Regions from separate parts of the Bacillus pacificus genome, predicted to be linked through region 2. Evidence: predicted binding sites of a transcription regulator. Region 2 holds the regulator's gene; each other region holds the start of a gene.
The links. Region 2 encodes CtsR, which represses protease genes until heat stress. Its sites were predicted from a motif close to ATGGTCAATAAAGGTCAAACA; they were not measured.
Positions count from the first base shown of each region.

Region 1: the regulator CtsR is predicted to act here: its motif matches at 2,720-2,740, upstream of clpP (ATP-dependent Clp endopeptidase proteolytic subunit ClpP).
Region 3: the regulator CtsR is predicted to act here: its motif matches at 3,066-3,086, upstream of clpP (ATP-dependent Clp endopeptidase proteolytic subunit ClpP).

Region 1 is NZ_CP086328.1:258,842-265,103, reverse strand. It holds gene spoVAC (stage V sporulation protein AC) at 1-75, shown strand, start outside; gene spoVAD (stage V sporulation protein AD) at 76-1,092, shown strand; gene spoVAE (stage V sporulation protein AE) at 1,089-1,439, shown strand; gene LMD38_RS01195 (DUF1657 domain-containing protein) at 1,449-1,655, shown strand; gene LMD38_RS01190 (DUF421 domain-containing protein) at 1,676-2,545, shown strand; gene clpP (ATP-dependent Clp endopeptidase proteolytic subunit ClpP) at 2,787-3,368, shown strand; gene LMD38_RS01180 (HPr family phosphocarrier protein) at 3,761-4,009, opposite strand; gene whiA (DNA-binding protein WhiA) at 4,033-4,983, opposite strand; gene LMD38_RS01170 (gluconeogenesis factor YvcK family protein) at 5,073-6,026, opposite strand; gene rapZ (RNase adapter RapZ) at 6,030-6,262, opposite strand, start outside.
Region 2 is NZ_CP086328.1:4,998,643-5,004,904, forward strand. It holds gene clpC (ATP-dependent protease ATP-binding subunit ClpC) at 1-1,224, opposite strand, end outside; gene LMD38_RS25755 (protein-arginine kinase McsB) at 1,247-2,311, opposite strand; gene LMD38_RS25760 (protein-arginine kinase activator protein McsA) at 2,316-2,864, opposite strand; gene ctsR (transcriptional regulator CtsR) at 3,039-3,500, opposite strand; rRNA gene rrf (5S ribosomal RNA) at 3,707-3,822, opposite strand; rRNA gene LMD38_RS25775 (23S ribosomal RNA) at 3,872-6,262, opposite strand, start outside.
Region 3 is NZ_CP086329.1:251,712-257,973, forward strand. It holds gene LMD38_RS28140 (GerAB/ArcD/ProY family transporter) at 1-350, shown strand, start outside; gene LMD38_RS28145 (Ger(x)C family spore germination protein) at 355-1,488, shown strand; gene LMD38_RS28150 (recombinase family protein) at 1,864-2,415, shown strand; gene clpP (ATP-dependent Clp endopeptidase proteolytic subunit ClpP) at 2,438-3,019, opposite strand; gene LMD38_RS28160 (DUF421 domain-containing protein) at 3,261-4,130, opposite strand; gene LMD38_RS28165 (DUF1657 domain-containing protein) at 4,151-4,357, opposite strand; gene spoVAE (stage V sporulation protein AE) at 4,367-4,717, opposite strand; gene spoVAD (stage V sporulation protein AD) at 4,714-5,730, opposite strand; gene spoVAC (stage V sporulation protein AC) at 5,731-6,207, opposite strand; gene LMD38_RS28185 (YhcN/YlaJ family sporulation lipoprotein) at 6,237-6,262, opposite strand, start outside.

The DNA.
Region 1 (6,262 bases), 510 kb from region 2:
ATTTTATTTGGTGTATTTTCAGCTTTCGTCATCGCACTTATTAAAACGATTCTCGTTCAATGGGGAGGGCTATAAATGTTACAAGGACACCGAACGTGGGTATTTGAAAACAAACCAGTTATTATTTCGACAGGCGTCGTCGGCGGGCCGTTTGAAGCAAAAGGAAAAATCCCCGAAGACTTCGATATCCTTCATGAAGATTTATGGCTCGGACAAGATTCCTATGAAAAAGCACATAAAATTTTGTTCGAAGAAGCTTGTAGCCGCGCCACTGAAAAAGCAGAACTTCGTAAAGATGATATCCAATTTGTACTCGCAGGAGATTTAATTAATCAAATTACCCCTACAAGCTTTGCTTGCCGTACACTGGGCACTCCTTATCTCGGACTATTCGGCGCTTGTTCTACTTCTATGGAAGGTTTAGCACTTGGGGCGAGTATCGTAAATGCAAAAGGCGCAAAATATTTATTAACCGGGGCATCAAGCCATAACACCGCTGTAGAAAAACAGTTCCGCTACCCTACCGAATATGGTGGACAAAAGCCACCTACCGCACAGTGGACAGTAACTGGAGCAGGAGCCGCTATTTTAAGCGATACTGGACATGGTCCTAGGATAACATCCGCAACAATCGGAAAAGTGGTTGATATGGGATTAACAGATCCGTTTAATATGGGAGGCGCAATGGCTCCAGCCGCCGTCGATACAATTGAAGCTCACTTACGCGAACGTCAAATTGACGCCTCTTACTACGATTTAATCGTAACCGGTGACCTCGGGCATGTAGGACGTGAAATTGCTTATGACTTACTACATAAACACGGAACGAAAGTAACGAGCGAACAGTTTCAAGATTGCGGGCTACTCATTTATAGAGAAGGGCAACCTGTCATAGCTGGGGCTAGCGGACCAGGATGTTCCGCAACAGTCGTGTACGGTCATTTATTAAACCGAATGAAAAGAGGAGAGTTCAAAAAAATACTTGTCGTTGCGACAGGCGCTTTACTATCTCCACTTACATTCCAACAAGAAGAAACGATTCCGTGCATCGCTCACGCCGTTTCAATTGAATTCGGAGGTGCAACGCAATGATTTTTTTCTGGGCTTTCGTCATTGGCGGACTCATATGTGTAATCGGCCAACTTATGTTTGATGTCGGCAAGCTAACACCCGCTCATACAATGGCAACACTCGTTGTTGCTGGAGCTATATTAGATGGATTCAATTTGTATGAACCATTAATTGACTTCGCTGGAGCTGGGGCAACCGTACCTATTACAAGCTTTGGTAATGCCCTCGTTCACGGCGCAATGGAAGAAGCCGCAAAACATGGCATCGTTGGCGTTATTACCGGCATGTTTAAAGTAACAAGCGCCGGTGTATCCGCAGCTATCATTTTCGGCTTCATCGGAGCATTGCTATTCAAACCGAAAGGATAAGGTGTTCGTATGACAGTTATCGCTAGCGTCAAAACCTGCCTTGCTAGTGTAAGGGGCGCTCAAGCAAGTTTAAGCTCCCTTTCACTACATTCACAGGACGCAGAATCAAAACGTGTATTTCATGAATGTATGTTAGAAATGGACAGCATCATCGCTGATTTACAAAATAGAGTTTCAGTATTAGAACGTGAAGAACCTCAATATAAAGGGTTTTAAGTAGACTGGAGGAAATGACTATGTCTCACCTGCCGGAATGGACACTTGTCATTCTTCGCTCTGTATTCATATTAATTATTTTATTCGCTATTACGAAATGGTTAGGGAAAAGACAAATCTCTCAGCTCTCCTTTTTTGAATACATAGCCGGAATGACAATCGGTGACATCGCTGCCCAAGTATCTACAGGGCTCGATTCAAAATTTTTTCACGGCGTCTTTGCGATACTCATTTTCGCTGTGGTACCTTTTTTAACAGGAATCCTTTCTTTAAAGAACAAAACAGCTCGGGACTTCTTTGAAGGGAAATCTACTGTATTAATAAAAGATGGAAAGATACTCGAAGATAATTTAAAGAAAGAAAAATATACAAGTGACGAATTACTGGAACTTCTCCGTGGAAAAGATGCTTTCAGCGTAGCTGATGTTGAATTTGCTGTATTAGAACCGAGCGGAGAATTAAATGTATTATTAAAGAAAGATCGCCAACCACTCACAGCAAAAGACATCGGTTTAAAAGTGCCGAACGAAAAAGAACCACAAACTGTTATTATGGATGGCAATGTCTTAGATGAACCGCTATCCGCAAGTGGACATAACCGCGCTTGGCTACATGCTGAACTAGAAAAGCTCGGTGTTGTTATCGAAAATGTCTTTCTCGGTCAAGTTGATTCATACGGACAACTGACTATCGACATTTATAATGACAAACTACAAATGCCTTCTCCTCAAAACAAACCTTTATTATTAGCATCATTAAAAAAATGTCATGCTGATCTCGAACTATTTTCCCTAGAAACAAAGTCGAAATCAGCGAGCGAAATGTATAGTAAAAACGCGAAACAAATCGAAAAGATTTTAAATAAAGTAACCTATCTTTTAAAAGAATAGATATCGCAAGAACGCTTCAGTCAAAAGGCGTTCTTTTCTTTTTTTCTACAGTTTTTATAACGTTTAAATTTATGTAATTCGGTTATGATGTTGAAGATACATAAGCAGGGAATTTCAAAAACATAGCGAATATTTCATGGTACAACTACATATTTTTTTGATTTAAAGTGGTTTCGTTTGACCTTTATTGACCATAATTGTATTATAAGACTAAGAAAGCTTTATAAGGAGGAAATAACAGATGAATTTAATTCCTACAGTAATTGAACAAACAAATCGTGGAGAACGCGCTTACGATATTTACTCTCGACTATTAAAAGACCGCATCATTATGCTTGGTAGCGCAATTGATGACAACGTAGCTAACTCAATCGTTTCCCAGCTTTTATTCTTGGAATCTCAAGATCCAGAAAAAGATATTCACATCTACATCAACAGCCCTGGTGGTTCTATCACAGCAGGTATGGCAATTTACGATACAATGCAGTTTATTAAACCGCAAGTATCAACAATCTGTATCGGTATGGCTGCATCTATGGGTGCATTCTTACTTGCAGCAGGTGAAAAAGGAAAACGTTATGCACTTCCAAACAGTGAAGTAATGATTCACCAACCACTTGGTGGAGCACAAGGTCAAGCGACTGAAATCGAAATCGCTGCTAAACGTATCCTATTCTTACGTGAAAAACTAAACCAAATTCTTGCTGACCGCACAGGTCAACCACTTGAAGTACTACAACGCGACACAGACCGCGACAACTTCATGACAGCAGAAAAAGCTTTAGAATACGGTTTAATCGATAAGATCTTTACAAATCGTTAATAACTAAAAGCGGAAGCGGCTCGTTCAGAATCGCAGGGTGTTGGAGCTTTTACATCCGAGGCGTTTTTTGCCTCGAATGTAAAAGCGAAACAACCGGAGATTCTAGCCGCTGGAGCTGGATAGATTAAAAGCAGAAGCGCCCTATAACAGGGCGCTTTTTTTATATGCTGTTCTCCGCCCACATACCCCACCTAGTATCAACCGAAATATATCGGCGATTTTTCAAATATATCGACCGTAACTCCAATTATATCGGCGATTATTTTAATATATCGACGTTTCGACACAACTTATCGACTTACCGACAATTCTCGACAAGTACGCACACCCCACATACCCCCACCAACAAGCCCCAAACAACAAAAAAGCTATCGCACATGCGCGATAGCTTCTTATTGTACATATGCAGCTAACGCCTCTAAAGCCTCTTCTGCATCTGAACCTTCTGTTGTAATTGTTATCATGCTACCAGTTCCAATTGCTAAGCTCATAATCCCCATTATGCTCTTTGCATTTACTGTCTTTCCATCTTTCTCGATGAAGATATCTGCATGAAAGCGATTGGCCTCTTGTACAAACAACGCAGCCGGACGTGCTTGTAAACCGTTTTTTAATGAAACCTGAACTCTTTTTTGAACCACAGCTCCATTTCCCCTTTAACCTCTTATTTTTTTGCTACCGTTTCCCCCGCGCGTAATTTCTCTGCAATATCATCGATTTTACGCAAACGATGATTAATACCCGATTTACTAATTTTCCCCCCGGATACCATCTCACCTAACTCTTTCAATGTTACATCTTGATAATCTCTTCGTAGTTGCGCAATTTCTCGTAGTTTATCCGGCAATATATCAAGACCAACCGTCTCATCAATATAACGGATATTTTCAATCTGCCTTAGCGCTGCACCAATTGTTTTATTTAAATTAGCTGTTTCGCAGTTCACTAAGCGATTTACAGAATTACGCATATCACGTACGATTCGAATGTCTTCAAATCTTAAAAGTGCATTATGAGCACCTATAATATTTAAAAACTCTGTAATCTTTTCTGCTTCTTTCAAATACGTAATGTACCCTTTTCTTCTTTCCAACGTCTTACTATTTAAATCAAATCCGTTCATCAGTTCACATATAGCATCATTATGTTCCTTATATAACGAAAAGATCTCTAAATGATAAGATGATGTTTCTGGGTTATTTACTGAACCACCTGCTAAAAATGCACCGCGTAAATACGATCGTTTACAACATTTCTTCTCAATTAATTCTTGTGATATATTTCGAATAAATGAAAAGTCGTCTCGAACGATATGAAGATCAGCTAATATTTCGCGCGACTTCTCAACAAGCCTTACGATATATACATTGTTTTTCTTCAATCGCATTTTTTTACGAACAAGTAATTCTACCGTCACGTCATATCCTTTTTTCAAAAGCGTATAAATTCTTCTTGCAATTGCCGCATTTTCCGTTTGAATATCGATTGATAGACGACGATTTGAAAAAGAAAGCGATCCGTTCATGCGAAGTAACGCTGATAATTCTGCTTTCTCACAGCATTCCTTCATCTCCAGATTCGTCAATTCTTTCTTTGTTTCTGATGCAAATGACACAGTCAACACCTCCTTATACGATTATTGTGGAACAAAAATCTTGTCCTATATGAAATGAGGAGCGTTACCTCAAACGAGGCAACGCACATCTACAACAGTGAATATAAAATAGAAGCTAATTTTAATGTATCGTGTCTTACAACACGGTCATCATACTTCGCTAATTGATCTTGAATCACATTAATATTATTTTCAGTAAAACGCTCTTCATCTACTACAACTGGCGCCGACATTTCTTCCTCATATAACTGACGTAATTCACAAGGAATATCACGGTTATTTACAATTGCAGTATCGATAAATGGTTCACCTAAATGATCATGTAACGCCTGCACATGGTCAAACGCAGTATATCCCATCGTTTCACCAGCTTGCGTCATAACATTACACACATATACCTTCTTCGCTTTTGCAGCAAGAACAGCGTCCCCAATTTTGTTAACAACTAAATTCGGTAATATACTCGTATACAAACTTCCTGGACCGAAAACAAGTAAATCAGCTCGTTTAATTTCAGTCAACGTTTCATGTAACGGTTCTACATCTTCTGGAGTTAAAAAGACACGGTTAATCTTCTTTCCGAAATAAGGAATCTTTGACTCACCTGTTACAATTTCTCCATCTTCTAGTTCCGCATGCAGTACTGCACTTTGATTCGCTGCTGGTAATACACGTCCTCTAACATTTAAAACTTTACTCGTTTCTGTAATAGCGTGGAAGAAGTCTCCTGTAATCGAGGTCATACCTGCCAATAATAAATTTCCTAACGCATGACCTTTCAGCCCATCTCCCGTTGTAAAACGATGCTGAAATAAAGCTTCCACCAGTGGTTCTACATCTGATAACGCAACAAGTACGTTACGAATGTCACCTGGGGGTGGAATTTCTAGCTCATCACGTAATCTACCTGAACTGCCACCATCATCAGCGATTGTAACAACTGCTGTAATATCAACCGGATATTGTTTTAATCCTCGTAATAAAACAGAAAGTCCCGTTCCGCCTCCCATGATAACAATTTTAGGCTTTCTCTCTTTTTTCATCCCTTAATGACCCTTTCTCTTCTCCACATCACGATGAGATACATGAACGCTATACTCTGGTTTCAGATGTTTCCCAAGGTATTCTGTAAGCGTAACAGAACGATGCTGTCCACCTGTACATCCAATTGCAATTACAAGTTGACTCTTGCCTTCTCTTTTATAATGAGGCAGCATGAAAGTGATAAGATCAGTCAATTTCTCTAAAAACTTATGCGTCTCATTAAATTTCAGCACAT
Region 2 (6,262 bases):
ATAAGAGCGTAAGCGAACCTTTGAAGCAGCTTCATCAATTAAATCAATTGCTTTATCTGGTAAGAAACGATCTGTAATATAACGATCTGAAAGCTTTACAGCTGCATCAATTGCATCATCCGTAATAGATACGCGGTGATGTGCCTCATAACGATCGCGTAAACCTTTCAAAATTTGAGTTGATTCATCTAAACTTGGCTCATCAACGTGAATTGGTTGGAAACGTCTCTCTAAAGCTGCGTCTTTTTCAATATATTTGCGGTATTCATCTAACGTTGTCGCCCCAATACATTGTAATTCACCACGAGCTAAAGATGGTTTTAAAATATTCGATGCGTCAATAGCACCTTCTGCGCCACCTGCACCAATTAATGTATGAAGTTCATCAATAAATAGAATGATATTTCCTGCTTGGCGGATTTCATCCATTACTTTCTTCAAACGGTCTTCAAATTCACCACGGTATTTCGTTCCGGCTACCACCGTACCCATATCTAGTGTCATAACACGCTTATCTCTTAAAGTTTCAGGAACTTCATTATTTACAATTTGTTGTGCTAATCCTTCTGCAATTGCCGTTTTACCTACACCAGGCTCCCCAATTAATACAGGGTTGTTTTTTGTTCTACGACTTAAAACTTCAATTACACGTTGAATTTCTTTACCACGTCCAATAACAGGATCTAAACGATTTTCACGTGCAACAACTGTTAAATCACGTGCTAAGCTATCAAGTGTTGGTGTATTTGCATTTGTTGAAGAACCACCTTGATGACCTGAACTTGCTTCATTACTTCCAAGAAGTTGCAATACTTGTTGTCTTGCCTTATTTAAGCTAACACCTAAATTATTTAAAACACGTGCTGCTACCCCTTCACCTTCGCGGATTAAACCAAGTAAGATATGTTCTGTTCCAACATAAGAATGGCCTAATTTGCGAGCTTCATCCATAGACAACTCAATAACCTTTTTAGCACGCGGTGTATAATGTACAGTTTGAGAAGCTTCTGTTCCGCGCCCAATTAACGCTTCTACCTCTTTTTGAACTTTCTCCGGGCTTAATCCAAGAGCAATCAACGCTTTTGCTGCAATTCCTTCACCTTCGCGTACAAGCCCAAGTAAAATATGTTCTGTTCCAATATTGTTATGCCCAATACGAATCGCTTCCTCTTGAGATAAAGCTAATACTTTCTGTGCTCTTTCTGTAAATCTTCCAAACATCATAGAAATCGCCTCCTACTTGCGCTTAGTTTTTTTCAATACGTAATCGCTCACGGATTAAGGTTGCTCTTCGATAATCTCTTTCTTCTGGTCCTAAAGGTCCTCCTGCATATTGTTGTAAAATGCCTGGTTGTGTAAGGACCATTAGCTCAGTCAAAATATTTCTCGATATACCTTTTATATATCCTAAATCAATACCAAGTCGTAAATCTGATAAGCAATTGGCTGCTTCCGCAGATTGAATTAAACGACTGTTGGCTAGTATGCCATAAGAGCGATAAACTTTATCTTCAAGCTCAATACTTGAATTTTGTACAATTAATTCTCTAGCCATCTTTTCTTGCTGTATGATTTGTTGAATGACACTCTTTAAATCTGCAATAATATCTTCTTCAGATTTTCCTAGCGTCATTTGGTTTGACACTTGAAATATATTACCTAACGCTTCGCTACCTTCACCGTATATTCCTCTTACTACTAACCCTAATTTTTGAATTACTTGTATAATACGGCTAATTCTTTTCGTTAAAACGAGTCCCGGTAAATGAATCATTACGGAAGCCCTCAATCCTGTACCAACATTAGTAGGGCAGCTTGTAATATATCCAAGTGATTCATCAAAAGCATATTCAACCTCTTTCTCAATCCAATTATCTATTTGATTGGCACTTTGAAGAGCCTCTGATAACTGCAATCCTGAAAATAAGCACTGAATCCGAATATGGTCTTCTTCATTCAGCATAACACTAATATGTTCGCTTTCTGACAATAGACATGCTCCATATTCTGTTCCTGCAAGGTTGGGACTAATTAAATGCTTTTCAACTAATACTCTCCTTTGAAGAGGCGTCAATTCATTCATTTGTAATAGCTCAAACTCTCCAAAAGGTTCTACCGTTTTATTTATAAATTCCTTTTTAAATAATTCTTGAATCAGTTTAGCTTCTTCTTCATTTTGCATAGTAGAGAATTGATATTTTTTAAAATTACGAGCCAAACGAATTCGACTACTTAAAACAATATCAGAATCAGGGCCATCCCCCTTCATCCATGGACTAATCGCTTCATTCATAATTTTGTCCAGTGACATAGAACTATTCCCCCTCTCTATGCTCACTAAGCTGATTTTCAAGGTTTCTAATTTTATCCCTTACTTCAGCAGCTTTCTCAAATTCCTCTTTCTGTACGTATTGTTTCAGAATGAGTTTTAGTTCATCTAATTCTTTCTTTAAGTGAATATTTCCTTCTATACGCTCCGGAATTTTTCCGCAATGATCTGTATGCCCGCCGTGAAGACGTTTTAATAACGGCTTTAAATGTTCCTTAAATGTATCGTAACAAGAAGCACATCCAAAGCGTCCTACCTTTGTAAGTTGCTCATATGTCATTTTACAATCTGGACATCTTAATATATTTGTGTTCGAAAATCCGCTTTTTCCTTCTTCAAACATTGTTGATTCACCGTGTAATAACCCAGCAAATAAATCATGGAATGAAAAGTTAGACTGCGATGATTGAAAGAAAGACGTATAGCCACTTTGTTCTGCACATTGCTCACAAAGATGAACTTCCGCCTTCTTTTCGTTAATTACTTTTGTATAATGTAAAGTTGCTGGTCTTATATTACAGTTTTGACAAGTCATCACTATCCCCACCTTTACAACAGGAACGATCTATCTCATAGTACTTTTCATACATTACTAGACTGTTCACTTTCCTTTATTCGTTTACATAAAAGTGCGTGTTGTTTTTTTCAAAACTTCTACAATATTTAACTGCTTTATCTCTTAGTTATTATTCTTTTACAAAAGCTGTATTTATTTATATTTCAGTGTTCTTAACATTGCGCATAATATTCGAGCCCTAAGTTCATCTCGAGAAGGAACATCCATTGATAATACAGAACGATCTAGTACGCTTAACATAAGTTTAGCTTCACGATTCGTTATGATTCCCTCTTCTATTAAACGTATAATCATACTCTCTGCATTTCCTTGCGCAACGCTATGATCAATCATATGAAGCATTTGATCAATAATGTCTATATCATCATGCAGTTTGACTTTTATAATGCGAATGTAACCTCCTCCACCACGTTTACTTTCTACTACAAATCCTCTTTCTAACGTAAAACGGGTATTGATTACATAATTGATTTGAGATGGTACGCACTCGAATCGATCCGCAATCTCATTTCTTTTGATTTCAATCACATTATTATTACTTAAGTCAATAACTTGCTTTAGATATTGCTCAATGATATCAGATATATTTCTCATTTATCCGCCACCTTTATTGACTTTGACTATCTTTGACTTTAATTATATACGTATTAATAAAATTTGCAACTCTTTTGCTTATTTACTATCCTAGCCACATTTTCCTGAATTTAATCAAAATAATAATTATTTAAATACATTTTTAATTACTATGGATTATAAAAGAAAACACGAAAAAACACGAGTCATTTGACTCGTGTTTAGTTGCTTGGCGACGTCCTACTCTCACAGGGACAAGGTCCCAACTACCATCGGCGCTAGAGAGCTTAACTTCCGTGTTCGGTATGGGAACGGGTGTGACCTCTCTGCCATCATCACCAAACTATGAAGGCATATTCCTTCAAAACTAGATAACATTTGCTACATATTATATGGTTAAGTCCTCGATCTATTAGTATTCGTCAGCTCCACATGTCACCATGCTTCCACCTCGAACCTATCAACCTGATCATCTTTCAGGGATCTTACTAGCTTACGCTATGGGAAATCTCATCTTGAGGGGGGCTTCATGCTTAGATGCTTTCAGCACTTATCCCTTCCGCACATAGCTACCCAGCTATGCCCTTGGCAGAACAACTGGTACACCAGCGGTGCGTCCATCCCGGTCCTCTCGTACTAAGGACAGCTCCTCTCAAATTTCCTACGCCCACGACGGATAGGGACCGAACTGTCTCACGACGTTCTGAACCCAGCTCGCGTACCGCTTTAATGGGCGAACAGCCCAACCCTTGGGACCGACTACAGCCCCAGGATGCGATGAGCCGACATCGAGGTGCCAAACCTCCCCGTCGATGTGGACTCTTGGGGGAGATAAGCCTGTTATCCCCGGGGTAGCTTTTATCCGTTGAGCGATGGCCCTTCCATGCGGAACCACCGGATCACTAAGCCCGACTTTCGTCCCTGCTCGACTTGTAGGTCTCGCAGTCAAGCTCCCTTATGCCTTTGCACTCTACGAATGATTTCCAACCATTCTGAGGGAACCTTTGGGCGCCTCCGTTACACTTTAGGAGGCGACCGCCCCAGTCAAACTGCCCACCTGACACTGTCTCCCGGGTCGATAAGACCCGTAGGTTAGAATTTCAATACAGTCAGGGCGGTATCCCACCAGCGCCTCCACCGAAGCTAGCGCTCCGGTTTCAAAGGCTCCCGCCTATCCTGTACAAACTGTACCAAAATTCAATATCAGGCTACAGTAAAGCTCCACGGGGTCTTTCCGTCCTGTCGCGGGTAACCTGCATCTTCACAGGTACTATAATTTCACCGAGTCTCTGGTTGAGACAGTGCCCAAATCGTTACACCTTTCGTGCGGGTCGGAACTTACCCGACAAGGAATTTCGCTACCTTAGGACCGTTATAGTTACGGCCGCCGTTTACTGGGGCTTCAGTTCAGAGCTTCGCTTACGCTAACCCCTCTCCTTAACCTTCCAGCACCGGGCAGGTGTCACCCCCTATACTTCGCCTTACGGCTTCGCAGAGAGCTGTGTTTTTGCTAAACAGTCGCTTGGGCCTATTCACTGCGGCTTTCCGTTAAGAAAGCACCCCTTCTCCCGAAGTTACGGGGTCATTTTGCCGAGTTCCTTAACCAGAGTTCTCTCGCACACCTTAGGATTCTCTCCTCGCCTACCTGTGTCGGTTTGCGGTACAGGCACCTTTATCTCGCTAGAAGCTTTTCTTGGCAGCGGGGAATCAAAGACTTCGCTCCATAAGGAGCTTCCCCATCACAGCTCAGCCTTTACGATAAGCGGATTTGCCTACTTATCAGCCTAACTGCTTGGACGTGCACAACCAATCGCACGCTTCTTCTATCCTTCTGCGTCCCTCCATTGCTCAAACGATAAAGAGGTGGTACAGGAATATCAACCTGTTGTCCATCGCCTACGCCTGTCGGCCTCGGCTTAGGTCCTGACTAACCCTGAGCGGACGAGCCTTCCTCAGGAAACCTTAGGCATTCGGTGGACGGGATTCTCACCCGTCTTTCGCTACTCATACCGGCATTCTCACTTCTAAGCACTCCACCAGTCCTTCCGGTCTGACTTCACTGTCCTTAGAACGCTCCCCTACCACTGATACCATTGGTATCAATCCGCAGCTTCGGTGGTGTATTTAGCCCCGGTACATTTTCGGCGCAGAGTCACTCGACTAGTGAGCTATTACGCACTCTTTAAATGGTGGCTGCTTCTAAGCCAACATCCTAGTTGTCTAAGCAACTCCACATCCTTTTCCACTTAATACACACTTTGGTACCTTAGCTGGCGGTCTGGGCTGTTTCCCTTTTGACTACGGATCTTATCACTCGCAGTCTGACTCCTAAGGATAAGTCATTGGCATTCGGAGTTTGACTGAATTCGGTAATCCGATGATGACCCCTAGTCCAATCAGTGCTCTACCTCCAAGACTCTTACACTTAAGGCTAGCCCTAAAGCTATTTCGGGGAGAACCAGCTATCTCCAGGTTCGATTGGAATTTCTCCGCTACCCACACCTCATCCCCGCACTTTTCAACGTGCGTGGGTTCGGGCCTCCATTCAGTGTTACCTGAACTTCACCCTGGACATGGGTAGATCACCTGGTTTCGGGTCTACGACCACGTACTAAACGCCCTATTCAGACTCGCTTTCGCTGCGGCTCCGCCTCTTCAGCTTAACCTCGCACGGGATCGTAACTCGCCGGTTCATTCTACAAAAGGCACGCCATCACCCGTTAACGGGCTCTGACTATTTGTAGGCACACGGTTTCAGGATCTCTTTCACTCCCCTTCCGGGG
Region 3 (6,262 bases), on a different replicon from region 2:
GGCCTATTGTCAGTATGATAAGCGCTGTCCATTTTCCATTTATTGAGCGCTTTGAATCTATAGCAGTTTCATTATGGATATTAGTTATTTTTCCAAATTTATGTATAATCCTATTCATTTCTTCCAAAGGAGTTAAACAAATATTTCATTTAAAACTAAAACATGGAATATGGGTAATCTCAATAATCATTTTTATCACGAGTTTTTTTATCACAAAAAGAGTCGACAATAACCTTTTGATTGATAAAGTTGGTCAAGTAGGCTTTTACCTATGGTTTATCTATCCAATATTCTTATATTTCATTTCAATCATTAAATCTAAAATCTTTTCACGTTCAAAACGGAGTTGAAAAAATGAAAATATGGCTTATTCTACTACTTTGTTTCTTTCTCTGTACGGCATGTATGCTACCTGAAAAAATATTAGAAAGGCAAGGAATTTCAACTATTATTGGTTTTGACTTACTTGATGAGAATACATACAAAGGCACTATTAGCTTGTTACAATTCGACCGTAAAGAAGAAAAGACGAGTGTAACCCTTTCTGCCGTCGGAACTACAAGCAAACAAATAAGACAAAATTTAGAACAACAGACAAGCCACGACCTTACTTCTGGTCAATTAAGGACAATTTTATTTGATAAATATATGACAGAAATGATAGGGATTTCATCTTTTCTAGATACAATGCAACGAGATAGTAGCATCGGATCTTTAATTTTTTTGGCAATTACAAACAATGCTGAGAGTACAATTAATAATAAAAACTATGAAGAATACCCTGAAATAGGGTCATATATTTATCAATTATTAGATAAGCACGAAAAGAAGGAAATGTTAATAAACTCCAACTTGCATGATTTTATTTCCACACTATATGAAATTGGTATCGATCCTACCTTACCTATTCTATCGAATGAGAATGGTGTAGCACCCTATTTAAATGGGGTTGCATTATTTAGGGATGATAAAATGGTTGGTTCTATTTCCATGAAAAAAACCCTGTATATAAAATTATTCACCGATCATAATGCTTTTTTGGGGGATATAACTTTAAATATTCCTGCAGAGGTATTAGAAGAAAAGGGAATAAAACTAGTCGAAAAGCAAAAAGGAGATAAATTTAATATTACAATTCACCCAATAAAGTACCGCGGAAATGTTGAATTATCTCAGGAAGAGTCGGTTAATTTAAATGCATCTATTTTAGTTTCAACTATAGAATTACAGCCTTCTGTTACTCTTAAAAATAAGGAATCAATAAAAAAAATGGAGCTAATAATTGAAGAAGAACTAAACAAAGAATTCGGGGATATTCTTGAGAAGTTTAGAAAATTAAATACTGATCCAATTGGCATTGGAAGAAAAATAAAAAGTATAAGAAAATATTCCAATTTAAATGAAAAAGATTTGAGAGGAAAGTATTCCACATTAAATTTAAAACCAAATATTAAGGTAGAAATAAAACGAACTGGGGCAGTTGATTAGTTCACGAATTACTTGTGAAGAACCTCATTTACTTATGAAAAGCTCACCGAGGTTGATATTAAACTTATCTTCCAATAGTTCAATAATTGTATGTAAAACCATAATTAACTACAATCCTTATTCAACAATCTGGCCCTATTGCGGAACAAAAATAAAAGAGCTCTCTTCAGTCATACTGCGGCTGGTTAGTTTAATAAAATTAGCCCCATAAACGGACATTTATGGGGCTGGTCCTTATTGGAGCAAAACACACTCTATTTACCCTGATCTTTGGTACCAAAACTCATTCCCAAAATCAAAGTAACATTTTTAATAACAAACACCGTTTTTGGTGCTAATATATTCATATAAATAGTTTTTAGTAGGTGATTAATTATGATTTTTGGTTACGCGCGAGTGAGTACGGAGGAACAAAACCTAGATATGCAAGTTGATGCATTAACACAATTCGGGGTTGAGAAGATTTATAAAGAAAAATTAACTGGCACACGAAGAGATAGGCCTCAATTAGAAGACCTTTTAAAAATTTTACGAAGTGGCGATAAAATTGTTGTATATAAACTTGACCGTATTTCACGTTCCACAAAACATTTGATAGAACTGAGCGAATTATTTAACGATATGGGTGTACATTTTGTATCAATTACTGACAGTATTGACACTTCAACCGCAATGGGAAAGTTTTTCTTTCGTACAATGGCAAGCATCGCTGAACTAGAAAGAGATATTATTAGTGAACGAACAAAGTCTGGTCTTCAAGCAGCAAGATCAAGAGGAAAGAAAGGTGGGAGACCTACTAAGAAAGAAGATAAAGTGGAAATGGCTGTTAAGATGTATAAGAGTAAAGACTATACAATTAAGCAAATTACAGTGGCGACTGGTATCAGTAAGACCACGCTGTATAGGTATTTAGACAAGGCGCTATAGGGTTGCCTCAGTAATTTAGTTATTAACGATTTGTAAAGATCTTATCGATTAAACCGTATTCTAAAGCTTTTTCTGCTGTCATGAAGTTGTCGCGGTCTGTGTCGCGTTGTAGCACTTCAAGTGGTTGACCAGTGCGGTCAGCAAGAATTTGGTTTAGTTTTTCACGTAAGAATAGGATACGTTTAGCAGCGATTTCGATTTCAGTCGCTTGACCTTGTGCCCCGCCAAGTGGTTGGTGAATCATTACTTCACTGTTTGGAAGTGCATAACGTTTTCCTTTTTCACCTGCTGCAAGTAAGAATGCACCCATAGATGCAGCCATACCGATACAGATTGTTGATACTTGCGGTTTAATAAACTGCATTGTATCGTAAATTGCCATACCTGCTGTGATAGAACCACCAGGGCTGTTGATGTAGATGTGAATATCTTTTTCTGGATCTTGAGATTCCAAGAATAAAAGCTGGGAAACGATTGAGTTAGCTACGTTGTCATCAATTGCGCTACCAAGCATAATGATGCGGTCTTTTAATAGTCGAGAGTAAATATCGTAAGCGCGTTCTCCACGATTTGTTTGTTCAATTACTGTAGGAATTAAATTCATCTGTTATTTCCTCCTTATAAAGCTTTCTTAGTCTTATAATACAATTATGGTCAATAAAGGTCAAACGAAACCACTTTAAATCAAAAAAATATGTAGTTGTACCATGAAATATTCGCTATGTTTTTGAAATTCCCTGCTTATGTATCTTCAACATCATAACCGAATTACATAAATTTAAACGTTATAAAAACTGTAGAAAAAAAGAAAAGAACGCCTTTTGACTGAAGCGTTCTTTCGATATCTATTCTTTTAAAAGATAGGTTACTTTATTTAAAATCTTTTCGATTTGTTTCGCGTTTTTACTATACATTTCGCTCGCTGATTTCGACTTTGTTTCTAAGGAAAATAGTTCAAGATCAGCATGACATTTTTTTAATGATGCTAATAATAAAGGTTTGTTTTGAGGAGAAGGCATTTGTAGTTTGTCATTATAAATGTCGATAGTCAGTTGTCCGTATGAATCAACTTGACCGAGAAAGACATTTTCGATAACAACACCGAGCTTTTCTAGTTCAGCATGTAGCCAAGCGCGGTTATGTCCACTTGCGGATAGCGGTTCATCTAAGACATTGCCATCCATAATAACAGTTTGTGGTTCTTTTTCGTTTGCTACTTTTAAACCGATGTCTTTTGCTGTGAGTGGTTGGCGATCTTTCTTTAATAATACATTTAATTCTCCGCTCGGTTCTAGTACAGCAAATTCAACATCAGCTACGCTGAAGGCATCTTTTCCACGAAGAAGTTCCAGTAATTCGTCACTTGTATATTTTTCTTTCTTTAAGTTGTCTTCGAGTATCTTTCCATCTTTTATTAATACGGTAGATTTCCCTTCAAAGAAGTCCCGAGCTGTTTTGTTCTTTAAAGAAAGGATTCCTGTTAAAAAAGGTACCACAGCGAAAATGAGTATCGCAAAGACGCCGTGAAAAAATTTTGAATCGAGCCCTGTAGATACTTGGGCAGCGATGTCACCGATTGTCATTCCGGCTATGTATTCAAAAAAGGAGAGCTGAGAGATTTGTCTTTTCCCTAACCATTTCGTAATAGCGAATAAAATAATTAATATGAATACAGAGCGAAGAATGACAAGTGTCCATTCCGGCAGGTGAGACATAGTCATTTCCTCCAGTCTACTTAAAACCCTTTATATTGAGGTTCTTCACGTTCTAATACTGAAACTCTATTTTGTAAATCCGCGATGATGCTCTCCATTTCTAACATACATTCATGAAATACACGTTTTGATTTTGCGTCCTGTGAATGTAGTGAAAGGGAGCTCAAACTTGCTTGAGCGCCCCTTACACTAGCAAGGCAGGTTTTGACGCTAGCGATAACTGTCATACGAACACCTTATCCTTTCGGTTTGAATAGCAATGCTCCGATGAAGCCGAAAATAATAGCTGCGGATACACCGGCGCTTGTTACTTTAAACATGCCGGTAATAACGCCAACGATGCCATGTTTTGCAGCTTCTTCCATTGCACCGTGAACGAGGGCATTACCAAAGCTTGTAATAGGTACAGTTGCCCCAGCTCCAGCGAAATCAATTAATGGTTCATACAAATTGAATCCATCTAATATAGCTCCAGCAACAACGAGTGTTGCCATTGTATGAGCTGGTGTTAGCTTTCCAACATCAAACATAAGTTGGCCGATTACACATATAAGTCCGCCAATGACGAAAGCCCAGAAAAAAATCATTGCGTTGCACCTCCAAATTCAATCGAAACGGCATGAGCGATACACGGAATCGTTTCTTCTTGTTGGAATGTAAGTGGAGATAGTAAAGCGCCTGTCGCAACGACAAGTATTTTATTAAACTCTCCTCTTTTCATTCGGTTTAATAAGTGACCGTATACGACCGTTGCGGAACACCCTGGTCCACTAGCGCCAGCGATGACAGGTTGCCCTTCTCTATAAATGAGCAGCCCGCAATCTTGAAACTGTTCGCTCGTTACTTTCGTTCCGTGTTTATGTAATAAGTCATAAGCAATTTCGCGTCCTACATGTCCGAGGTCACCCGTTACGATTAAATCGTAGTAAGAGGCATCAATTTGTCGTTCGCGTAAATGGGCTTCAATTGTATCAACGGCAGCTGGAGCCATTGCACCTCCCATATTAAATGGATCTGTTAATCCCATATCAACCACTCGTCCGATTGTGGCAGATGTTACCCTAGGACCGTGTCCAGTATCGCTTAAAATAGCAGCTCCTGCTCCGGTTACTGTCCACTGCGCGGTAGGTGGTTTTTGCCCACCATATTCGGTAGGATAGCGGAACTGTTTTTCTACAGCTGTATTATGACTGGATGCACCAGTTAATAAATATTTTGCGCCTTTTGCATTTACGATACTTGCTCCAAGTGCTAAACCTTCCATAGAAGTAGAACAAGCGCCGAATAGTCCGAGATAAGGAGTGCCCAGTGTACGGCAAGCAAAGCTTGTAGGGGTAATTTGATTAATTAAATCGCCTGCGAGTACAAATTGAATATCGTCTTTACGAAGTTTTGCCTTTTCAGTAGCGCGGCTACAAGCTTCTTCGAACAAAATTTTATGTGCTTTTTCATAGGAATCTTGTCCGAGCCATAAATCTTCATGGAGGGTATCGAAGTCTTCTGGAATTTTGCCTTTAGCTTCAAACGGCCCGCCAACGACTCCCGTCGAAATAATAACTGGTTTGTTTTCAAATACCCACGTTCGGTGTCCTTGTAACATTTATAGCCCTCCCCATTGAACGAGAATCGTTTTAATAAGTGCGATGACGAAAGCGGAAAATACACCAAATAAAATAACAGAACCAGCTAATTTAAACATGTTACCACCAACGCCGAGTACAAAACCTTCTGTGCGGTGTTCGATACATGCGGCAATAACGGAGTTACCAAATCCAGTGACAGGTACAGCTGTGCCTGCTCCGGCAAATTGACCAAACCGATCGTATATACCAAATCCAGTTAATAACATGGAGATGAAAATAAGAGTTGCGACTGTTGGATTCCCTGCTGAGCGTTCAGTGAAATCGAAATACGTAATATAAAAAGTAGAAATGAGTTGCCCAATTAGGCAAATGAAACCACCAACGAAAAAGGCTTTTATACAGTTTTTTAAGACAGGACGCTTCGGTTCGCGTTCTTGCTCGAATTTTTTATATTCCTGTTGCACAGGGGTTAAGTTTTTATCTTTACTAGACATTGCAAACCTTCCTTTTCTTTTAAAAAGCGTTAAGTGTTAGACTCCATTTTTTTAC